3 regions of the Priestia sp. SIMBA_032 genome follow, and region 3 is predicted to be linked to each of the others. Evidence: riboswitches for the same ligand, from Rfam matches in the RefSeq annotation. Region 3 holds a riboswitch; each other region holds the start of a gene.
What was found. A riboswitch is a leader RNA that binds a small molecule or an ion and turns the genes downstream of it on or off. The one in region 3 is predicted to bind S-adenosylmethionine.
Positions count from the first base shown of each region.

Region 1: another riboswitch for S-adenosylmethionine. It lies ahead of SB717_RS03160 (hypothetical protein); the one in region 3 lies ahead of SB717_RS20870 (phosphoadenylyl-sulfate reductase).
Region 2: another riboswitch for S-adenosylmethionine. It lies ahead of SB717_RS00085 (5-methyltetrahydropteroyltriglutamate--homocysteine S-methyltransferase); the one in region 3 lies ahead of SB717_RS20870 (phosphoadenylyl-sulfate reductase).

Region 1 covers NZ_JAWRXD010000001.1:626,296-634,420, reverse strand. Annotated here, with positions in the region: gene SB717_RS03195 (LapA family protein) at 169-504, opposite strand; gene SB717_RS03190 (YmaF family protein) at 899-1,237, opposite strand; partial or broken gene SB717_RS03185 (DUF1259 domain-containing protein) at 1,499-1,904, shown strand; gene SB717_RS03180 (M48 family metallopeptidase) at 2,094-2,846, opposite strand; gene SB717_RS03175 (hypothetical protein) at 3,149-3,343, shown strand; gene SB717_RS03170 (GNAT family N-acetyltransferase) at 3,546-4,052, shown strand; gene SB717_RS03165 (amidohydrolase) at 4,100-5,254, shown strand; SAM riboswitch class I at 5,318-5,419, shown strand; gene SB717_RS03160 (hypothetical protein) at 5,488-5,730, shown strand; gene SB717_RS03155 (M20/M25/M40 family metallo-hydrolase) at 6,197-7,819, shown strand; gene SB717_RS03150 (VOC family protein) at 7,838-8,125, opposite strand, start outside.
Region 2 covers NZ_JAWRXD010000001.1:16,299-24,423, forward strand. Annotated here, with positions in the region: gene SB717_RS00075 (helix-turn-helix transcriptional regulator) at 750-1,604, opposite strand; gene fabF (beta-ketoacyl-ACP synthase II) at 1,727-2,962, shown strand; gene SB717_RS00085 (5-methyltetrahydropteroyltriglutamate--homocysteine S-methyltransferase) at 3,320-4,447, opposite strand; SAM riboswitch class I at 4,529-4,629, opposite strand; gene SB717_RS00090 (hypothetical protein) at 5,706-6,113, shown strand; gene csaA (chaperone CsaA) at 6,414-6,743, shown strand; gene SB717_RS00100 (DinB family protein) at 7,517-8,032, opposite strand.
Region 3 covers NZ_JAWRXD010000006.1:305,537-313,661, reverse strand. Annotated here, with positions in the region: gene SB717_RS20905 (MgtC/SapB family protein) at 1-339, shown strand, start outside; gene SB717_RS20900 (NAD(P)-binding protein) at 367-975, opposite strand; gene SB717_RS20895 (sirohydrochlorin chelatase) at 956-1,723, opposite strand; gene cobA (uroporphyrinogen-III C-methyltransferase) at 1,737-2,516, opposite strand; gene cysC (adenylyl-sulfate kinase) at 2,608-3,207, opposite strand; gene sat (sulfate adenylyltransferase) at 3,220-4,371, opposite strand; gene cysP (sulfate permease) at 4,424-5,503, opposite strand; gene SB717_RS20870 (phosphoadenylyl-sulfate reductase) at 5,523-6,236, opposite strand; SAM riboswitch class I at 6,491-6,593, opposite strand; gene cdaS (sporulation-specific diadenylate cyclase CdaS) at 6,907-7,533, shown strand; gene SB717_RS20860 (VOC family protein) at 7,631-8,014, shown strand; gene SB717_RS20855 (potassium channel family protein) at 8,082-8,125, shown strand, end outside.

The DNA of each region.
Region 1 (8,125 bases), on a different contig from region 3:
GGTAAGACTGTCAATTTAAGTTTTTCATAGAGATATAACAGTGTTGATTGTACCATTCAGAACTAAAGTTTTCCATATCTATCTGTTTATGCGTATATGCCAAAAATATGCTTGGCGGAACAAAAAATGAAAAGAGCCGCTATTCGAGAGAATAACGGCTTTTCTTTATTATAACTGAGCGCGCTCAGTTCGAGTAGCTGGTTGATTTGGCTCTTCTTCCACAACAGGCTCAACAGGCTTATGCTGCTTGATTTCTTCTTCCAGTTCAGCAATTCGCTTGTTTTTCTGTTTCACTTGTCCTCTTAGTTGAACAATTTTTACAAAGCTCAATGAAGCAGCAACGACTCCTCCAAACACAGCCGTTGTTAAGATAATTAAAATAAGAGGCCATTTTTGTGAACCAAATACATAGTTAAATTGTACCGGATCGTTGTTAATTACAGCTAAAACAGCAATGATAAGAGCAAATATAAGTCCTAAAATAAAAAAGCTCTGTCCTTTCATACGCTGCACTTCCTTTCTTTACATGGTCATTACAACTTTTACATCGTAACCACTCATCTTAAGTGTTTGCTATCTTGCTTATAGGTATACGTATCCACATTTAAACAAAATCAAACATTTTCTTGATTATATGTATCTTTCTTTTAAAACACAATATATCGATTGGTGTAGAAACTTTGACATGTCCAAAGACCTGGTATGTCGAATTTTTGGAATAAAGAGCTCGCTTATCCTTTTTTGCTTAAGCAGAGGGAGAGACTGGCATTTAACTTATATATGTACAAAGAGACCTTTATCTATTAAAGGTCTCACTGTTAATAAAGGGGTATATAAACACAAGATAAAAATCAGTCCAGAAGCTGAGACTTTGGCTTGATTGCATTAAATTATTTCATTATCTATCACCTGGAGCAGGGTGGTCTACACCTTTGACATGATGCCGATGCTGGTTGTCTTCGCTGGTATAAAAGTCATAATAGTGAACATGCATACCGTTGCCAATCGGAATAGCGGGACCAGAGTAGGCTTTGTAATGATGTGTATGTCCGTCTTCAAAAACAACATAGCCTTCTGTATAGTGAATATGGCTTCCATCCTCGCTTTGAATTGGAGGAGACGTTACATCGAGGCACTGATGGACATGTCCTGACGCAACCGAAGTGTAGTCCACTGAGCCATGATTATGATGAGGAACAAATCCTGAAATAAAATCGTCTTTTCCTATTTTCTTCATTCTACTTCCTCCTATAAATTCAATTAAAATAAACTGTTTAAGTAAATTCTAAAGTCTTTAAATAGGCATCTGAATGTTTCTTTTTAGTTGAATTCAAAAATACATGCTATTGATATGAGCAAATAAAAATAAATATGACTTTTTATCGTTTATATCTATAAAACGGGCAGATTTTCTGTGTGATTTGTCGTTTCTAATTGATGGATTTTACATACATTTATTAAGGAAGGACAAGTTAGTGGAAGAGAGGAAGTCAGCATAATGAGTTGGGAAAATAAAAAGAGTCTATGTCAGGAGTTTGCGAGAATTCTAGGTGGACAAGACAGTTTAGATGAAAATGGCGTTTGTTTGGTACAAAAATTTCGGACGATTCGTTTTAAAATTTTAGGGCGTCCAACACGCTCTCCATTAGTACTCCTCAATTTTTCACTTTTGAAGATTTAGACAGCAAAGGAAGGGCGCTAAATCTAGGTGAAACCGTGCTTTGCAATAAGAGGTAAATCCATTATTAACGGAGCTTAGAAAAAGGGATATTAAGGTTACGGCCGTTCACAACCATTGGCTATTTGAAGAGCCGAGAGCAATGTATATGCACTTTGAATCCGTAGAACCACCGTTAGATTTTGTAAGAAAAATAAGAGAAGCATTTAAAGTATTAAAAGGGTAAAAATCAGGTTTTTATAGAATGAAACATAAGGTTAATAAAACTTTAAACATGTATATTATATATTGATTTATAAACTGCACTTGAATGAACCCGTCAGGTTAACTGACTTTTGAGCAGTGAAATTATTCGAGTACTTCTATCCAAATAAAAAAAGCACGCGTTCGCCGCGTGCTTTTTTTATGTATAAACTTAAAATGCGTTTAGGGAGTTATCGCTTAACCACTGTTTGCGTTCAGCTGCATCTTCGAATAACTCATCTGCATTTGTAAATTGAGAAGCAATGACATATTCAATTGTTGCAAGAGGAGCTGTTAGCAAACGCCAGTTTAACACGATTGTATTATCTTGAGTCGTAGCGTATTCTTCACCTAACTCGTCCCACTTAACAGATTCAGGAGCATTGTCTGCTGCTTTTTTAACAGATTTCAAAGCTTCTTGGAATTTTTCACCAGCGCGGCCTTGGTACCATTCTGTTAATAGTTGTCCAATACCTTCATTTGTTTGCTGCTCGTTCCAGCTTTCAGGTACTGTAGCAATGAATTTTGCACGGAATGTCATTTCAGCCTTTGCTACATCTCCACGAACGATGTTTAAGCGGTATTGACGTCCTAGGTAAGGGAATTTGTCTCCTTCTTCAAAAGAACCAGTTTTAGCTGCAGAAGCTGCTGCTTTAGGAGCCTCTTTTTTAGCTGTTTCTTTTTTTACTGCTTCTTTCTTTGGAGCAGCTGGCTTTTCCTCAGCTGGTTGTGAACCGTTTAGTTGTTTTAAAATCCATGTTGCTTTGCGTGCGATGATTGAACGCACATTGTTTTCATTAAGACCTCTCGGGATAATAACTTTTACCCCTTCTTTGTCACAAATTTGCACCGTGATATCGGTTCTATTTGGAACGACTTCAATTTTGTAGTCAATTGTTTGATTGCCTGTTTGATACGTATACATAAAATTTTTCGTACTCCTTTCTACAAATCTTCATTTTATAAGCAAAGGTAGAGTTTGGTCAAATGAAAGAATAATCAGACAGTTATCAACTGCTGTTGCAGCGCCTTGCAGAATGATATGTATTCCAATATTTAGTGGAAAAGCGCCAATAATAATTGCTTCAATTCTTCTTTAGTTTTTACAAAAACATATAAAAATATGCCGATACTACTAATATAGATTAGACATTCTATGTCTTTAGATGGTATAGGGAATGAAAAATAAAAAAAGCGTTTCAAAGTTTACATGTGAAATGCTATTATATGATGGTCATAACACTTACTGTAATTGAAGTGACAAATTATTATCTTATTATGAAACAAGAGCAAGCAGCTTCGATTATGCTAGTGATTACATTTCTGTTTGCTTTTCTTACAACTACCGTGTTCTATTTTATCATACGTCGCTCTATAATGGCGGTTGAAAATTTAACGAAAGTAATGAAAGGGGTTTCGTAAGGGGATTTATTGATATTTGTTCAGTATAATAAACTGTAAGTATTGGTTTTTATGATAGCTTTCATAGAAAGAGATAATGAAAATTGACACGTTATAAAAGCAGTTGTATAGTGAGTACGCAAGGCGGCAGTCTGTCTTTTTTAATTCTCAGTAAACTTATAAGTTAAATAAAATATTTAAGCACTACATAGGAGGCGAAGAGATGAAAAATGAATTCCGTTTGGCAACAAATGACGACGCAGATAACTTATTGAACTTGACTCTACAAGCATATAAGCCTATTCGAGAGCTAGGCATTCCTTTCTTAGCAGCTACTGCTGATCTTGCTCTTGTTAAGAAAAATATTTCTCAAAACCTTTGCTATGTATATGAAGAAGATAAAAGAATCGCTGCAACTGTATCTATACGAATGCCTTGGGGAGAACATCCAGGTCCGTTTGCTGTTCCGCATCTTTGGTGGTTTGCAGTGGACCCGTCGTTTGTCAGGAAAGGCGTTGGTTCTAAGCTGCTGCATCTAGTAGAGGAAGAGATAATAAAAAATATGTTTAAATCACCAGGTGTGTCTTTAGGAACAGCAAAAGAACATCCTTGGTTAGTTGAGATGTATGAACGAAAAGGATATGTTCAAGCTAAAGAAAAGCACCTTGCAGAAGGTTATACGACCCTATTTCTTTATAAAAAATTCAATGAGGTACACTCTTTGTCGTAAAAGATAGAGAGGTGATCCAAATTAAGGAATGTGAAAGAGTGATAAATATGACAGATCAATTACTGCTAAATGAGTTAATAGACATACGCCGTGAGCTGCACCGGTTTCCAGAACTTTCAATGAAAGAATATGAAACAACTAAACGTATTAAAAAGTGGTTAAAGCACTATGATATGTCTATAGCGGATACATTCCATTTAGACGTAGGAACAGTAGCAGAAATTGTGGGAGGAAAGCCGGGACCTACTATCGCAATTCGAGCTGATATTGATGCGCTGCCAATTGAAGAAAAAACCAATCTGCCATTTGCATCTGAAGTAAACGGAGTTATGCACGCATGTGGCCATGATTTTCATACGGCTTCTATAATCGGAGCAGCCATTCTTCTTAAAGAACGTCAGCAGGAGCTTTGCGGTACGGTACGGTTTATCTTTCAACCGGCCGAAGAAACGGCTTCTGGGGCAAAAATGCTAGTTGAAAAAGGTGTGCTCGAAGGAGTAGAAGCGATATTTGGGATGCATAACAAACCGGATCTTCCTGTAGGAACCATTGGTATCAAATCGGGACCTTTAATGGCAAGCGTTGATCGTTTTGAAATTGACGTCAAAGGAGTAGGAGGTCACGCGGGCATCCCTGAAAAAACAGTAGATCCGATTGCTGCTGCTGGTCAAATTGTTACTAGTTTACAAACCATTGTCAGCCGTAATCTCAGCCCATTTCAAAATGTTGTTGTCAGCATAACTCAAATCCATGGAGGGAGCTCGTGGAACGTCATTCCTGACAAAGTAACGCTTGAAGGAACGGTGCGTACCTTTCAAGAAGAAGCGAGAGAAAAAATACCAGGTCTTATGAAACGAACTGCTGAAGGGATTGGAGCAGCTTTAGGGGCTTCAGTAGACGTTAAATGGTATCCATATCTTCCTGTAGTAAACAATGATGATACGCTGGAAAAACTGGCTACTAAAGCGGCGGAGGATCTCAGTTACCAAGTCGTAGAAGCTGAACAATCGCCTGGAGGAGAAGATTTTGCCGTATATCAGCAGCATGTACCAGGATTTTTTGTATGGATGGGTACAGCTGGAGAATATGAATGGCACCATCCATCTTTTTCATTAAATGAAGAGGCATTACTTGTAGCAGCTTCTTATTTTGCTAATCTAAGCTTCCATTTTTTGAATTCATTCCATTGCCAAAAAAATTAAAATATTTTTATTTTTCTATTTACGCGGATGGAATTGTTTGATAAAATAAATTTTAAATTAAAAAAGTTATCACGAGTGGACGAGAGATCTGGCTCTTTGACTCCACAGCAACCTACGAATGTAAGGTGCTCCTACCAGCAAAGCATGTGCTTTGGGTGATAAAACGGGTGAAAAACTCATTTTGCATCAAAGCAAAATGAGTTTTTTTTATTTTTCTAAAAGGAGAGGGTTTTATGAGTCATACAGCAGTTGCAGCATATACAGGAGAGAAAGCATTAAAGGAAGCCGTGAAATTATTAGGAAAGCATTATGAAGTAGCTTATCGTGAATTAGAAACATTTTACGAAATTGTGGTCGAAAACCAAGTTCGTACATATGCTGTAGGCATAGATATTAAAGATGTACAAAAAGCAAATGAACTAGAAATTTATTCATCATGCTGTTCTAAGCTTGAGCGAGTAGGCTGTCTGTTATAGAAGTCTGCTCGCGCCTCTATTTTTTAAGTATTTTTAAATAGAAAGCATGTTCTTTGACAACCGAAGAATCTGGTGGGTATAATCATTACTCACTAGGTTTTAAAATTAATCATAAATTGTCGAAATTTTTACACAAATTAAAGGTTACATTCGAAATGAATTGTGGTATGTTATAAAACAAGAATATTTTATGAAAGGAGCATTGAAATGGAAATGTCTCTTGAACATGGAAACGATGCAGGAAGCGAACAGCTTATTGATCGTATCCTAGACTTTTTAGAAGATGACGAAAAGTAAAAAAAAGAGTGTGCGGTGCTAGCCCTAGCCGCGCACTCTTTTTTTATCATGTGCGTCAAGGCAGCGCATACTATGATACATAGAGATAGAATGAAAGGGTCTCTGTCAAAGGGATTGACGAATCGTTTTGTTTGATGGAAAATTTAGAAAAAGGAAAGAGATGAAGGGCATGTCGAACAAAACATCTTTGTATCAAACAAAAGAACAGTTAAAGAAGCTTGTAAGCGAATTGGTTTCTATACCTAGCGTTACAGGAACGATGGCAGAAGTGGAAATGGCTGAAGCGATAGCGTCGTATTTATTGAAGCTGCCTTACTTTCAAAAAAACGAGCAAGTTAAGCTTCATTCAACAGGAGACGGGCGATCGATTGTCACAGCTTTTGTTGAAGGGAAAAATACAAATAAAACAGTTGTATTAGTAAGTCATTACGATGTAGTGGATGTACAAGATTATGGACAGTGGCAAAAGGATGCTTTTCACGCTGATACGTTAACGAATACTTTTTATAACCATATGGAACAAGTTCCGGCGTACGTACAAAAAGATATGATAAAAGGAGACTGGCTTTTTGGCCGTGGAACGATGGACATGAAAGCAGGTATTGCCCTGCATATCAGTATGATTGAACGAGCATGCAACGGAGAGTTTGACGGAAACATCCTGCTGCTGTCAGTGCCGGATGAAGAAGTAAATTCGCTTGGAATGAGAAAAGCAGTGCCTGTTCTTTTAGAACTTGCGCGCCAACATCAGCTGGATTTTTCTCTCATGCTAAATGCAGAACCAGTGTTCAGCCGCTATCCTGGAGATCAAACGAACTATGTGTACTCAGGGTCGATTGGGAAAATCATGCCAAGCTTTTTGTGTTATGGAAAAGAAACTCACGTAGGGGAACCGCTAGCTGGTTTGAATGCTAATTTACTAGCTTCTTATTTAACAAAAGAAATAGAATTAAACGTTGATTTTTGCGAAAAAGTAAGAGATGAAACGAGTCCACCTCCTACGGTGCTGATACAAAAAGATTTAAAAGAAGAGTATTCAGTTCAAGTTCCGCATTCAGCCGTTGTATTGTTTAATTTATTTATGTTAAACCGCTCTCTTAAAGAGGTGACAGATCTGCTGTTGAAATCGGCTGACAAAGCAGCTTTGAATGTAAAAAAACATTATAATAAAGCCGCTAGGCAGTACGCTGCGGGAATGGAGGGTTCATCTCTTGACGTGAATGTATGGACGTATGAAGAACTTTATACTCATGCAGTCAAACAGCACGGTGAAAAATATGTGCAAGAAATGGAAGAAGCACTTTTGGCACAAGAAGATAATGACAGAAATAAAACCATTAAATTAGTAAACTCTTTAGCTGGTTTATGTAAAGAAGCAGCTCCGATGATAGTCTTATTTTTTACGCCGCCTTTTTATCCGGCCGTTTGTTCACATGATGATCCGTTTGTACAAGGGATTTTATCAAACGTACAGGCAACTGCCAAAGAGCAATTTCAAGTGGAGCTAGTTGAACAAAGTTATTTTGGCGGAATTTCAGATTTAAGCTATGCCAGCCTGCAGCATCCGCTTCATACATTTAATACGTTAGTAGTGAATATGCCGCTATGGAATAAAGGGTATCATATCCCGCTAGAAGAGCTAGAAGAGCTAGAGGAGCTGAAGATGCCGGTGCTGAACATTGGACCGCTGGGAAGAGATGCACATCAATGGACCGAAAGATTAGACGTTCAGTATTCCTTTGAAATTTTGCCTCACTTCATTTATCAAGCTATAAAAGAAGCACAGAAATAAACATCCGTCAGCGGATGTTTATTTGTTAAATTTAAAAGAAGCTCCTTGTACGGTAATTTGTTGCGATGTTAGAGCGTGATCCAATTCAACCAACAATGGACGTTCTCCAACTTTTTTTAATGTATTATGGACAACGCCTTGTGTTCCGCTGCAAAAAATAAGGTTTCCTCCATTGACATATAGTTTTTGACAACGTGTATCAAGTAAAGAGTCTTTGTAGATTTCGCCAGCCTGAACGTCCAGCAGTTTTGTCCATTTGCCGATGGATTCTTCAAGGTTATGTACAGCACAGTAAATGTTTTTTAG
Region 2 (8,125 bases), on a different contig from region 3:
AATAAATTTTAACCTTACACCCATTGAAAGCTGTTAAAAACTATTTCCAAATATTATGATGAATAAGATGCTATCAATAAAATTATGTAATATTTTTGTTCTCATAGCTCATAATAAAGTAGATTACAGCAGAAATTTCTCTTGAAACGTAGATGAGGCTTTAAAGAGAATGCAAAAAATTTCACTAAATAAAAAAATAATGACACTGTATTCAATAGCATCATTATTGATAAGTCTTTAATTTAGAAAAATTATTCAGTTATGTAAATATGAAGCTACTTATAGTTTCTAAATTTCTCTAAAGATAAAAACGTCTATAAAATCATCTCCTAGCCAAGTAATTTTGAATAAGGAATATTGAAAGTTTTATCCGCTTAAACGCTCTTCTAGTAAAATGATTGTCGTGAAATATGAAGATCACAATTATGCCTTAAATATCCTTAGTTTTTAGCGTTAATTAATCTTCGAGTAAATACATTTATTTTTTATAGAAAAATTTTAATCGGTTCCTAAAATCAAACTTATGTAAACTCAAAAAGAAGAAGGCTATTTCTAAAGAAAAAAGCTACTCCTATACTCGGGGAAGTAGCTTTTTTCTTTAGAACATCATACATGAAGAATAGTATGAATTGGGGTTCCTATCCTCTTAGATTGCTCAAAAACTTTAATTTTATACTTTTATTTGAGTGAAAAAACAGTCTCCAAGTAAGAGACTGTCATCTTAATCTGCACGATATAATAAAATTCCTCTATAATTTCTCCATAGAAACTCTTTTCATTAAGCGCTTTAACTTATTTTCCGTATCCGTTTCCTCTACGGGTGTGTAGATGCTACACCGCAAATCCATATCTCCTTGAACTTGGAGGGAAGTTAAATTAAATAACATTTTCCCTGCCTTTGCATGTCTAAATTCAATAACCATTTCGGGAGCTTTACTCACTTGGCTTTCATTCCATAAGGTCTGGAATTCCGGATGTAAATGACTCATATGACTAATAAACTGGTTGTACCATTCATCGCCTAGATAGTGTCCATAATAGGTACGGAAAATAGACAGAAAACCTTTCGCAAAATGCTCCCAATTGACAGCTAATGTTTTTAATTCTTTTCGGGCGAATACTAATTGAATTAGATTTCTTTGATCATTTGGGATTTGTTGAAAATCTAGAAAAACATGAGAAGCTGCGGAATTCCAGCCTACAATATGACAATGTCGATCTGTAACGATAGTCGGACAATAGGTTAATTCATCTAGTATTCGTTTTAAAGAAGGGCTAAGCTCTGATTGTTCTTTTTTTGAATGATCAATTTCTAACTTTGTTTCTAGTGCCAGATCATATAAATAGTCTCTTTCATCGCTATTTAGTTGTAGAGCTGTAGAAATACAGTCAAGTACGATAGAAGAAACTTTTATATCTCTTCCTTGCTCTAACCATGTGTACCAAGTGGTACTTACCCCTGCTAATTGTGCAACTTCTTCCCTTCGTAATCCGGGTGTTCTTCTTCGAGTACCAGCTGGTAACCCAATAGTCTCTGGCTTAATTTGAGCACGTTTAGCTTTTAGGAATGTAGACAAAGCCTCAAGTCTAGTTTTATCGTTCATTTTTAAAACTCCTCATCATACCAATTTACCCTAGTAGTAGTTATACCAGGATAAACAGTCCCTTGTAATAGGATAAAAGCACTGTAAAATACAAGTATATTATTGATTTGGAGTGATGAAAAGTGGAAAGAGTTGTGATTACGGGTATGGGAGTGGTCTCTCCTATTGGAAATGACATTAGAACATTTTGGAACAATCTAATTAAAGGAGAGTCTGGTATCTCCTCTATAGATATATTTGATACTGCTGATTATAAAGCAAAAATTGCAGGAGTCGTTCGAGATTTTGATGCAGATGAGATTTTAGGAAAGAAAGAAGCAAGGCGTTTAGATCGCTTTTCCCAATTTGCTTTAGCTGCAGCTGAACAAGCCTGGTCAGATTCTAAATTAGATCTAAATGATATCAATCCAGAACGGTTAGGTGTATACGTAGGTTCAGGTATAGGCGGCATTGAAACCTTAATTGAAAATATTGATGCACTTAGACAGAAAGGACCTAGGAGAGTCAGTCCAACTCTTGTACCAGCTATGATTACTAATGCTGCTGCAGCACAAATTAGCATCAAATGGAATGCAATGGGTCCTTCTATGTCACCAGTTTCTGCTTGTGCTATTGGGAATACTGCTATTGGGGAAGCCTTTAGACTCATTCGTTCTGGAGAAGTGGATGCTGTGTTTGCGGGTGGAACAGAGGCTGCTATAACAGACTTATCAGTAGCCAGTTTTGGCAATGCTACCGCATTATCAACAAGAAATGATGATCCTACTCAAGCTAGCCGTCCATTTGATGAAGGGCGTGACGGGTTTGTCATGTCAGAAGGAGCTGGAATTCTAATTTTAGAATCCCTATCTCATGCTTTACGCAGAGGAGCAAACATTCATGCAGAAGTCATTGGATACGGTGCAAGTTCAGACGCACACCATATGGTTGCTACACATCCAGAGGGTAAAGGTGCTTATCTTGCAATGAAAGCAGCTTTAAGAAATGCAAACATACCTCTTGAGGAAATTGATGTTATTAGTGCTCATGCCACAAGTACAAAGGTAGGTGACATCTCTGAAACCAGGGCTATTAAGGCCCTATTTGGAAAACAAGCTTATCAGATTCCAATAACAGCTAATAAATCAATGGTTGGTCATATGCTAGGAGCAGCTGGTGGAATTGAAGCAATTGCTTTGGCAATGAGCCTTAAGGAGAGCATCGTTCCTCCAACAATTAACTTAGAAACTCCTGATCCATTATGTGATTTAGACTATGTGCCAGCCATTGCTCGCCAGGTGAAAATAAATACTGGTTTATCTAATTCTTTTGGATTTGGAGGTCATAATGCTGTTATTATTTTAAAGAAATACGAGTGAATATATTTTGAGTGTAATAAAAGGAGCAAAATCAGAAAAATGCTGTTTTTGCTCCTTTATCTTATGTTAGTTAAAAGACAAGTCGGTATACCCTTAGATACAGGCCTCTTCTACTATTTAAGAATTTGTTCATTTCTGCATTATTAATATTACAACTTTAGATAGAAAAATTTGTTAATGAAGAATTAGATCTCCATTTTCCAACTAAATAAATAGTAAAATGACGAATTTAAACTTTTTTAGCTTAGTTGGTTTAAAGAGTCTTTTCAAAAGTTAGTAAGCCAGCAGAAACAGTGCCTAACTAACTACGAGAGCTCGACACCACCGAACCTATAAGCAAATAACAAATATTCCTCTTTAGTTAGCTCCCCAGATATCTTGAGCAATTTGAATTACATGTTTAATTTTATTCCACTGTTCCTCTTCTGTTAATTCGTTTCCTTCTTCGGTACTCGCAAATCCACATTGAGGACTCAATGACAAGTTTTCTAAAGGAATATATCCGCTTGCTTCTTTAATTCTTTGCTTAATAATCTTAGCTTCTTCTAATGTAGGAAACTTAGATGTTATTAACCCTAATACAACGGTTTGATTGTTGCGTGTAAAGCTTTTTAACGGTTCAAAATCTCCTGAACGGTTATCATCATATTCAAGGAAAAGTCCATCTACATGTAAGTTAGCAAAGATAGCATCAGATATAGTATCATAACCACCACTTGTGATGTACGTAGATCTGAAGTTTCCACGACAAATATGCATTGTGATGATCATATCTTCAGGCTTTTTAGAAATAGCATCATTTAAGCAGCTTACTCGTGTATCAATAATGTCCTTTACGTCCATACCCAGCTTCTCAACAACCGTATTGATACGGTCTTCAGAAACAAAATCAATCCACGAAGTATCGTCTAATTGTAGGTAACGGCAGCCTGCGTCGTAAAAGGCTTGAATCGCTTTCTGATAAGCAGCCACAGTATCATGATAAAATTGATCTCTGTTTCCATTGTAATATGTATCTTCTTGAATTCGAGTAAATAACATGTTTGGACTTGGAATTGAGAATTTAGCGACTTGGCTTCCATCACCATGTCGTTCGACAGCTTCTTTTAAAAACGTGAAATGTTCCACCATATAATGATGATTGAAGTCCACTTTACCTACTACCTTAATTGCGTTATTTTTGGTTTTTGCACCTTTGAATTGGCTGATATATTCTGTCTCAAACTGCTCTACACCTTCTAAGCCTGATAGGAAGTCCAAATGCCACCAAGAACGTCTAAATTCACCGTCCGTGATAGATTTAAGACCTACTTCAATTTGCTTCTGGACAAGCTTTTCAATTTCTTTGTCCTCTACAAATTTTAAATCTGCTTTATTAATTGTACCATTTGCATACGCTTTTCTTGCTTCTTTGAGAGTAGTTGGTCGTAAAAAGCTGCCTACGTGATCAGCTTTAAATGGAGCCTTCACTAGTGTCTTTGTCATGAGTTTGTTTCCTTCTTTCTTTTTAAAATAAAAAACCTCTTCTTAAAAATAAGAAGAGGTTAATAATCGTTATGGGTTCTCTTCTTATCTTCAAGCAAATTGCTACTGGAATTGGCACAGTACTTTAACAGTCTGTTGCCGAGGCTTCCTAGGGCCAGTCCCTCCACCTCTCGAGATAAGAATATTCAATTTATTTAACTAGGGACAATACTACACGTGTTTCTCTAGCTTGTCAATTAAAAGATTAAAAAATCAGAAATATCGGTTAGTATAAATATCTATTTATTTAACAGAAAGGAATTCCTACCGTTAACTTTTAAGACAGGAAAAAGCACCCTCATCGTTAATGGTTTTGAAGAATAAGGGTGCTCCTTGGGAATTTAGGTTTTCTATACTAAAATGTAAGAAAGATTAGGTCTATAGCTAGTATAACATATTATTTGAAAGATTGTCATACAAATTTTACTGTATAAGAGCACCCCCATTATTTAAATATAGGGTTTCTTTTTAACAGGGACATAGATTTTTTCATTTTGTACCTAGCATACCATTTTTTAATAAGGGTCTATAGCTATAAGCTGCATTTTTTATACATTGCTTTCATTGACTTGATTTGCAGAATGCCTATCCTATCAATAACTTATAAAAATTTGCATATTTCATAAAGAAAACCCTTTCCTCTCAAGGGTTTTCTTTTTTATATGTTTCAAAAAGGCACATCATGTTAAATAAAAATGTATACTTTTACGGACGTTGTATTAGAATCTTACGTTGATTCATTAAATACTTACTCCCTTTTTCTCTATAATGAGTGTCAGCAAATTTTACGACCCTGCTCCAACGATTTATGTAACTAATAACGGAAACACTGCAATTTTCATACACACAATATTGATCACTTTGCGCTATTTATGAGATATAATTTCTAATAATTATACCATGTGAAAAAATTAAAACTTTCCATGACCTAACGCATGTTTTCTATAATATATCCAGCTGCATTAGTTCTTCTTATAAAAGCTGTACATAGGATCCATCATTGAGTTCAGCAACGTCTAGGCTTTTAGAACCAGATAGTTTTTCTAGTGTGTTTCCGTGTTCCTTAAATGAAATAATTAGAGCAATAAATGTCAAGTAATTACATGTTTGTTTTTAAAATAAATGTGCACCTTATAAATATAGAAGTGTATATGATATGAAAAAAAATAGACTATTTTTGATCCTATTAGTTATAACTTGATGGTCAACTTTTTTATTTATGAAGCGTAATGAATTTAAACGCTTTTTTCCTGCATCAATTGCTATTGGTATAGTAACCAAATATCTTAATTCTTATGCCAAGAGGAAGCGCTTTTGGACATTTGGACAAAGTATACATCCAAAAATCCCTGGTGAAGATGTATGGACTTGGGGACCGTTTTTTACTGTGTCAATGTGGGTACTTAAGTCAACGTACGGTAAATTTCCTCTATATATAACTGTAAACTTCATTATTCATGTTGTCTTTACATTTGTAGTTTTGCCAAAATTAAAAGAGATAAAAGTTTTTAAACTCAAAAAAATTAATCCGTTCCAGTATGTAACAATTTTAACTCTCAGACAAATTTTGTTATATCCTTTTCAAATTGTTAATCAAAGATTTTTTAATCTATCTAATGAGAAATAAACTTTACTCATGGAGAGATTTTAAAGATAAAGGTTCCTATATACAGTTTTAAGGTAACTACAAAGCCAAAAAATCACCATTTTATTTCTTAATCGGTGTCTAGTTCAGCGATGTTACCGCGTTAGTACACTATCAATGGTCTGACGTCTTTTGCTACCTTATATCTTATAATTAGACAAAGTCTTCTTAAATCAGAACAAAAATGCGTCTCCTGCTTATGTTACAATCATTAAAGCCCAAACGAGTACATTAAAATTTTATTAAATGTAGCTCGAAATAATAAAGGTGTAGGTGATTATAATGGCAGCAATTGAGGATTTTTTAAAATTAGATATTCGTGTTGGTACGGTAGTCAAAGCTGAACCATTTCCAGAAGCAAGAAAGCCGGCAATAAAACTAGAGATAGACTTTGGTGAGCTTGGAGTAAAATGTTCTTCAGCTCAGATTACGCGCCGTTACAAGCCAGAACAATTAATAGGCTCTCAAGTGGTTGCTGTGGTGAATTTTCCTCCTATGCGTATAGCAGGTTTTAAATCTGAAGTATTGGTGATTGGTGGCGTTCCAGAAGAAGGAGACGTAGTGCTATTGAAGCCCGATGGGACCGTTAAAAATGGTACACCAGTTGCTTAGTGTGAGGAATCCATACATTCCTCGCACTTTTTTTATTACTTAACAAGTTCTTTCTCCAATATCTCCAATATATCTGTATATTTAGGTGTATGAACTCGCAACGTAGCAACAATTTAATCTGTGTGGTTTAGTTCAGGGATAATTAGTGAATTCTTTAATACTTTAAAAGCCAAGTTCAAAAGCTTTGATAGAATCATATTCGATCATTTCTTTACATTGTTTTAAGCTTTACTATGCACTACTTGGAGATATTACCAAGTGTTTGGTTGCTGATAAAAAAGCATCAATTAATTTGGCATTATCTAATCCATTGAAACCTAACACGCTTCCATACAGCCATATTCGTTTTTAAGCGCTTATTTCACTTTCTGCATAGCTTTTAGATTACAATAAGAAAGAACTCTCAAAAAGAGGATTCCTTCAAAGAGATGGTAAGAGATAACAAGAAAATAAAGGTTTCTACAACGCCAAAATTTGCGTTGAATCAGGAATTATATGAAAAACAAAAGTTAATTTTGTCAGCGAGCATTTCTCTGCATATCAAAGTCTTTGATTAACTAGGTTTTTATTTATAAATGATTGTGACGAGAAAGCACCTTTCTATTTGTACGGGAGGTGCTTTTTCGTTTCTTATAAAAATATAAAAATGGAGGAACGAAAAAAGCTCAATTTCTCTAGTTTAATACCTAGGGATTGGGCCTTTTAATATTAGAATTCCCTTAACGTTGTAAATCCGCATTTCCTGACGCTACCCCTTTTAGATAGAGGAGAAACTACTCTTTTGTATCCCTTTCATATAAATATAAAATATAATCAGTCATAACACCGGGATGGCCCAATTGCCGTAGCATAGCTGTAATATTGCCACGATGATATGTTCCATGATTGACAACATGTTGTACTACATCAGATAAACGGGTTTCGAGTCGTCCAGCAAATGAAGTTTCAAGCACAAAGGCGGTTTCTATATCTTCTTGACGATTGAGAAACGCTTTGTACCGGCCAGATAAATCGAAAAACATCGTTTCTACTTCCTCGATTCTTTTCGTTTCAATCTGTTCTCTCAGTTGATTAGCCGACGCAAATGCTTCATCAAACCTTTCACCAGAAATACAATCTAACCATATGTTGTCAGAGACATAAATGTGCGCCATCACCTTCGATATAGAAGAAAAAACGCTTTGAATTTCCTTGTCGTAAATGTCCTCAGAAAGTTCTTTTAATCGATCGAAAATTTTTCGGTTTGCCCATACATGGTAGTCGCACAATTTTAATAAGTGATGTGACATTTGAAACTCCCCCTATTTCCCAATTCATTATCGACATTACACAAGGTATCAGTAGTCAACTTAACTATACTTCTATAAAAATATCCTCCAGAC
Region 3 (8,125 bases):
GCAGGGTTTTATCCTGAAGCTATTACCGGAGTTGTACTGCTCATCATCAGCGTTGAACTTCTTCCTTTCCTTATTACTATTCTAGGGCCTAGGCAACTGCGCGAGAAAGAGCTTATTCTTCAACTCAAGCTGGCTGATAAGCACAATATTTTTGATACAACTAACAGCATTAGAGAAAAGAATATTACGATAAAAAATATTCGAATCAAAGATTTAGACACCAATGAATTATATATACGTATGAAAGTCTCAGTTAATAATCAGCGTCCTACTACAGAAGTGTATTACGAGATTCAAAAAATCAGCGGTATTCGTAGCATTGAAGTTGAAAATGTATAAATAAAAAACGGCCAATTGGCCGTTTTTTTATTTATATTTTTCAATCTGTTGTAAAAATTCCCTCTGTTTTACTAGAGACAGCCGGTATTGATCATCGATAATTTCTGTTAATAACTCATGTTTACGGCTCTTTGATACATTCAATCTGTGGATAAGAACTCTACATTCATACAAAAACTGTGTATACTGTGTGTAACTCTCATCATAAATTGAAGATAATTCTTCTTTAATTCGTTTTGTCAACAAAGGACTAGCGCCATCTGTGGATATTGCTAGCGATAATCTCCCTCTAGAAAACTGTGCAGGAATTTGAATATTTCCATCAGAAAAACTGCTGGCCATATTAACCAACTGATCATTTTTAATATGCTGCTTAACAAACTTATTCACAGCTTGATCATTTGTAGCTACAACAATAAAAAAAACATTAAGTAAGTCTTCTTCTCCTACTTTTTTTCTTTTTACACGTAGCTGATTTTTAGCTTCCCACTCATTTATTTCGGCTGAAACAGTTGGAGCAACCACTGTAATGGCTGCTCCTTCTTGTAAAAAACCTTTAATTCTACGAGTTGCGATTGTTCCGCCTCCCACTACTAAGACCGAACGATCCTTTAAATCAAGCATAACGGTATACATCGTATTGATTTCCTTTGCTCGATAATAACGTTTTTACTTGATGACTTAAAATGTGTGCAAGTCCATCATGATAACCTAGGTAGTTGGCTAAGATAAACTGCCGGTCATCTGTTGATAACTGCTCCAATTCTTCCTTAATTTCGTTCATTAAAATACCGGTAAACAAAAGGTAAGGAAGAACGAATACTTGCTTATACGAAGTTTGTTTAGCAAGGTGCAGGCCTTCTTTTAAATTAGGAGCAGCGGCAGCTAAATAGCATGTGCTGACTTCTTTAAAAGCTCCTTTACCTTTTAGCAATTGAGCTATTTCGTTAAAATCTTTTTTTACAGCAGGATCACTGCTTCCTCTGCCGACCAGCAATACCATCGAATCTTCATGCTTATCCACGTTGGTTTCATTGATTCTCTCTACTAAGATATCAACAATTCGTTCGTCTACGCCGAACGGTTCTCCGTACAGCACTTCTACCTGTGGATAGCGTTCATATACTTTGTGTATTTCTTCAGGTATATCATGCTTTGCATGCGCAGCTGTTAATAACAGCAGCGGCACAATTGCAATACGAGTAGCACCTTGTTCAATACACGCTTCAAATCCTTGTTCAATAGTAGGGTAAGCTAGTTCTAGGAAACAAACTTCTTGAATCGGTACATCTAGATTTTTTTTACACCTTTCAATAAAAGCAACTGCCTGATCAGCGCCTTCTTTTACGCGGCTGCCATGGCAAACATATAAAACTGCATCCATATAATCAACCTCTTTAGTAAGCTTCTTGTGCATACGAATAGTAATGCTGTCCAGTCTTCTCAAACCAATTCAATCGGTCATGAAAATTTACAACTTCACCAACGATAATCATACTGGGATTTTCAATTTGTTCTTCTTTAACAATATCAACAATTGTACCAAGAGTTCCAGTTACAGTGCGCTGGTCCTCACATGTGCCCCAGTGAATCAATGCAATTGGCGTAGCTGAGGTTTTTCCATGTTTCATTAACTGTTGACAAATGTACGGTAAGTTCCTCACTCCCATATAAATGGCAAGAGTATCTACACCTTTGGCTAGGCTGTCCCATTTGATTGCATCATGCTCGCTGTCTTTACGGTGCCCTGCTACAAAAGCAAAGCTTGCGCTGTATTCCCGGTGAGTGACAGGGATTCCTGCATAAGCAGCGGCTGCGATACCTGATGTAATTCCTGGAACAATTTCAAATGAAATGCCTTGTTGCACGAGAGCTTCTGCTTCTTCCCCTCCGCGTCCGAAAACAAAGGGATCTCCGCCTTTTAAGCGCGTTACAATTTTCCCTTTTTTAGCGAATTTCACTAAAAAGTTATTGATTGTTTCTTGCTTGAGGGTATGATAATTTGGAAGCTTTCCGCAGTAAATAATATCAGCATCACTTTTAGCATACTCCAGCAGGTCCTTATTCACTAAACGATCATATAAGATAACATCTGCTTGCTGAATTGCTTTCAACCCTTTTAATGTAATTAAATCTGGATCTCCTGGTCCTGCACCGACTAGATATACTTTCCCCATGAATGCCTTTCACCCTTCCATCATTTCCACGTCTCCGCAGCGCTCCCACATTTTAATTTGAATTAGAACAGCGGACAAAGTCCGCTGTCATTTAGATGAATTTTCGGTTAGCTAAATATTCAATCACAGTTTGTACACATTCTTCTACAGACTGTGTGCTTGTATTAATTGTTACTTCAGGATTAGCCGGTGACTCATACGGAGAATCAATTCCTGTAAAATCACGGATCTCTCCGCTTCTTGCTTTTTTGTAAAGGCCTTTTGGATCTCTTTTTTCACATTCTTCTAACGGACACTCCACGTATACTTCCAAAAATTCATTCCCCTCTAAGATCTCACGCACTTGAGCGCGGTCTTCTTGGAATGGAGAGATAAATGCTGTTAGTACCACTTGACCGCTGTCTACGAACAGCTTAGAAACCTCACCGATACGGCGAATATTTTCTGTACGATCTTCAGCAGAAAACCCTAGATTCTTATTTAAGCCAAAACGAACATTGTCACCATCTAATACATAATTGCGAATATTTTTATCAAAAAGCGCTTTTGCCACTGCGTTTGCCACGGTAGATTTACCTGAACCAGAAAGACCGGTAAACCATAATACAAAACTGTGATGATTGTTTTGCTCGCGTCTTTCCTCTTTTGTAATTCCAGCATCATGCCACGTAATGTTTGTTGATTTGCTCACTTCAACCGCTCCTTATTTTGAAGATACTTTTTGGTTTGCTAATCCTTTAATTAACACTTCAATTACTTCTTTACGGCTGAATGTGCTTGGTGGCACTTCTCCGTTACGAAGCATTTCACGTACCTTTGTTCCAGATAGAATCATATGATCTTCCTTGCTGTGAGGGCATGTTTTCGTTGATGCCATCGCTTCACACTTCTTGCAGTAGAAGCTGTGTTCAAAGAATAAAGGTGTAATTCCTAATTCATCTGCTGTAAAGTTACTGAAGATTTTTTGTGCGTCATATGTTCCATAGTAGTCACCAACACCAGCATGGTCACGGCCTACAATGAAATGTGTGCATCCAAAGTTTTTTCGAACCATTGCATGGAAAATAGCTTCTCTAGGTCCAGCATAGCGCATTGCAGCAGGGAAAACTGCCAAAGCTACACGATCGCTAGGATAATAGTTCTCTAAAAGTACTTCATAACTTTCCATACGGATATCTGCTGGGATATCATCTGACTTTGTTTCTCCTACAAGTGGATTTAAGAACAGGCCGTCTACAATTTCTAATGCTGTTTTTTGAATATATTCGTGCGCACGGTGAACAGGGTTACGAGTTTGGAATCCAACAACCGTTTTCCAACCGCGTTCTTCAAATGCTGCTCTTGTTTCAGTTGGATCTAGGTAATACTTTTCAAAACGCGTTTTAGGTGTACGTTCTACAAGTACGATTGGACCTGCTACGTATACATTTGGGCGTTCCATCATTTTTTTCACGCCAGGATGAGCAAGTTCTGCCGTGCGGTACACATTTTCCGCTTCTTTTTCTTTATTTGGTGTATATACCTCAGAGACTTCTAGAACACCATACGTTACGCCGCTTTGAACTAGTTTTACTTTGTCGCCAATGTTTAATTCTTTAGCTTGCTCTTCTGTTACGGGAAGAGTAATAGGAATACTCCATACAGTTCCATCTGCTAGACGCATATTTTCAACAACGGATTGATAATCTTTTTCTCCTAAAAACCCTGTAATTGGGCTGTAAGCACCAATTCCAATTAGTTCTAAATCACTTAGAGCCATGTTGTCTACTTCAATTTCTTTTGTTAGTGACGTGTAGTCATATGTTGGTTGATATAAATTAATTAATTCTCCACCGTGTGCTTGAATTGTTGTCATTTTGTAAAATCCTCCTTAAGTAATTAACACAATATAATAAAAAGCACTTGAATCACGCAGTCATTTTTTCTTTTTCCGACTGCAAGCTTGCTCTTTTTCTTCTAGTCGTCCTAGCTAAGCTTAGAACACCTGCTGTGGCAATGCAGCCACTAGCTAGCACCACAAATGAATATAAGTCGCTTTCAAGTACTAATTTCACAAGAACATATGAGATTACGAGTGAAAACACAGGGGATACCACCCAAACCTTTAACATTTGAATGACCACTTCGCGCTGTTCTTTCGTAAATCCCGTTTTCGCTGCTCCTATTCCAATAATAGAAGACGTAGTGACCTGTGTAAGCGGTACAGGCAAACCAAAAAGTGAAGCTGCTGTAACAAGAGAAGCACCAGTACCCGAGATAATACAACCTTCTCCTACAGAATAGCGAGTAATTTTTTTTCCGTTTGTTTCAATAACTCGGCCTCCTAATAAAAGAGCTCCAAGCGCCACAGCCAATCCTCCTGCTATGACACCCGTTGTAGCATCCATTAATCCAGCTCCTACTAGAGGACCGACAGCATTTGCCACGTTATTCATTCCAGCTGAGAAGGCTTCAAAGAATCCCGTCGCTATAACTAAAATCGTTAAAACTCTTTTCCACTTTCCCTCTGCTTCCTTTTTATGGGCTCTGCGTTTTATCACTTTTCCAATCAAAAAAGCAATGACAAATGAAACCAGCGGAACAATCATCCAAAAAGACATTACAACTAAAAGTTTTTCCACATACAGAGATTGATAAGCTACTCCTACCCCAACAACTGAGCCAACCGTTACTTCACTTGTTGATAGAGGGATACCAATTAAATTCGCGAAAAAGAGTGACAGCGTTGCAGCAGCCAGAATGATAATAACTAATTCTACTGACAGCAATTTTTCAGGTATGATACCTGAACTGATGGTTCTTACCACCTCACCGCCTCCGATGATGGCTCCGAGCACAATACCTACAGCACAGATGAAAAGGGCTACTCTTCGCTTTTTAATCGCACCGGAGCCGTATGAAACGCCCATAGCAGCTGCTGCACCGCTTGCCCCAATATTCATTGCAAAAAAAAGCGCAATGATAAAGGCAACATATAAAAGCATCATTTATTCAGCTCTTTCGTATTTAAGATTCGTGTAATCCGCATTCAACTTTTTGTGTACCTGCCCATCTTCCTGAACGTAAATCGTCTACATTGTAGGCAGGTGCGGTACAGGGCTCACAGCCGATACTTGGGTAGCCTTGATCATGAAGTTTGTTATATGGTAAATCATGCTTATACACATAGCGCCAAACTTCTTTCCAAGACCAATGAATTAACGGGCAGACTTTCACTTTCTTGAATTTCTCATCTTTATTAAAATAATTCGTGTTGGCACGGGATTCAGACTGCTCGCGTCTCAAACCAGAAATCCACGCATCATAAGGAGCAAGAGATTCCCTTAACGGGATGATTTTTCGAATTTGACAGCATAGGTTAGGCTGACTCTTCCAAAGCTCATCTCCATGTTTTTCGGCTTGTTCTGCAAGCGTTAAATCCGGTTTTTTCATATGAATACGCAAATCAGGAAAGCGTTCTTTAATTGCATCAATTACTTCATATGTTTCTTTAAAATGAACGCCCGTATCTAAAAAGACAATTTCAGCATCTTTTTTCACTTTTGAAATTAAATCAATTAACACGATTCCTTCAATACCAAAGCTTGATGCATAAATAATTGAATCTCCATAGGTATCATACGCCCACTGCAATGCTGAAAGGGCTCCTTTTGTTTCATCTTCACTATCGAACTCTGGAAATGTATCACTCCAGTTTTCGTACGTATATAAGTCTGCCATTTTCTTCACTCCAATTCTTAGTTATCCGCGTTATCCAATAAAAAAAGACGGTTTTACCCACTAGAATTGGATAAAACCGCCTCTAGTGTGTCTAGTCAGCGAAACTATTTAATTCTTACTTTGCTTCCACGTGCTCAAAGATTTGTTTTAAGTCGGGGGTTACAGTCATTAATGTCCCTCCTTAAATTATCGCTTGCGCTATATCAAAATAAAAAGTCTTCCATATTGAAAGACTGGGTAGGCAATAAATTTTCACCTTATCTTTCAAAATGATCCACACTTTGCTGGAATTAGCACCTTGCTAAGCAGGTTGCCGGGGTTCAGCGGGCCAGATCCCTCCACCACTCTTGATAAGCATTTTTTAAAAATTTTAGCATATTTAGAATATTTGTCAACATTAAAAATCATATATCCGATAAGAAAACTATACTTTAAATTCACAGAAATATCTATACTTTTATTTAAAACAACATATGTAAATTTAAACCAAATGTGAACATATCAGTTTATAAAACGCTTTCTTTTTTCTCCAACTTTTTATATTCTCTTGCTAAATAAAACGCAAAACCTCCCTATAAAATTAATAAGGGATTTATAAGCTTTACGGATAATTCACCCACATTAGCACACATTACAGATAACACTGACTGACAGATAGGAGCTATATAAGATGGAGAGACAACCCTTTCAATTAGACGATACAATTAAAAATAATGTGCGAACATATTTACAGCAGATTTCAACTGAAGCCTCTAATTTAATTAAACATTTAGACACGAGTGATCATTGTATCCTATGTGATTTTGAGGAGATGAGAAGGTTATTTCAAGATGTTCAAGCTACGGCCGCCTCTTATTACTTGCGTCATTACTTATCGCCTTATACATTTGAATATGCTGCTCTGTCCTTAGCTATTCATAACCTTTCTGAGAAACGTCACGGCGCTTTAATTGTCATTGAACGGGAACAAAATGTAGACCCTCTTATTCAAAAAGGAATGCCTATTCAAGCTCCTGTCAGCGCTACGCTAGTTGAGACACTGTTCTATCCAGGGACACCCTTACATGACGGAGCCGTCCTAATTAGAAATAATCAGCTTATTTCAGCTGCTAATGTTTTACCTCTCTCGTCTATTATTTCAACGAACAAAAAATTGGGAACACGTCACCGTGCAGCCATTGGAATGTCAGAAAAGTCGGATGCATTAATTTTAGTTGTATCCGAAGAAACAGGTAAAATTTCGTTTGCTCTTGATGGAAGCCTCTACCCTATTCACTCCAGCAAAAATATGATTTAAGAGCCCTTTCCTGACAAGCAGCCCTATCTTGACTTCTCTACCCTTTCTCTTTAATATATTTCATAGTTTTTACATACTATAGATACGGGTGATGCATATGGCAATTTTAAAATTTGAACATGTAGGCGTTCAAGTAAAGGACATAGAAGAATCTATTGAGTTCTATACACAAAAAGTGGGACTAGAGCTCATCGAAACACTGCCACATACCGATCCGTCTTTGAAGCTAGCTTTTCTAGGCTTAGAAGGAAATGTAATCGTAGAGTTAATTCAAGGGTATAACTCAAGCTTACCTAATGAAGGTAAAGTTCATCATTTTGCGCTGGCAGTAGACGGAATTGAAGAAGAGTTTGAGCGTTTAAAATCAGCAGGCATTTCATTTGTGGAAGAAAACATTGTAACTTTGCCAAATGGAGCAAGATACTTATTTTTCTACGGTCCAGACAAAGAATGGATTGAATATTACGAAGTAAAAAGATAAAGATATCTTATACCTTCAGTGAAAAATGGTCATACTGTGGCTATGACTAATCACTGGAGGTTTTTTTATGATGGAATGGCTATTATTTCGACTTTTTCGTCGTTCTATTTT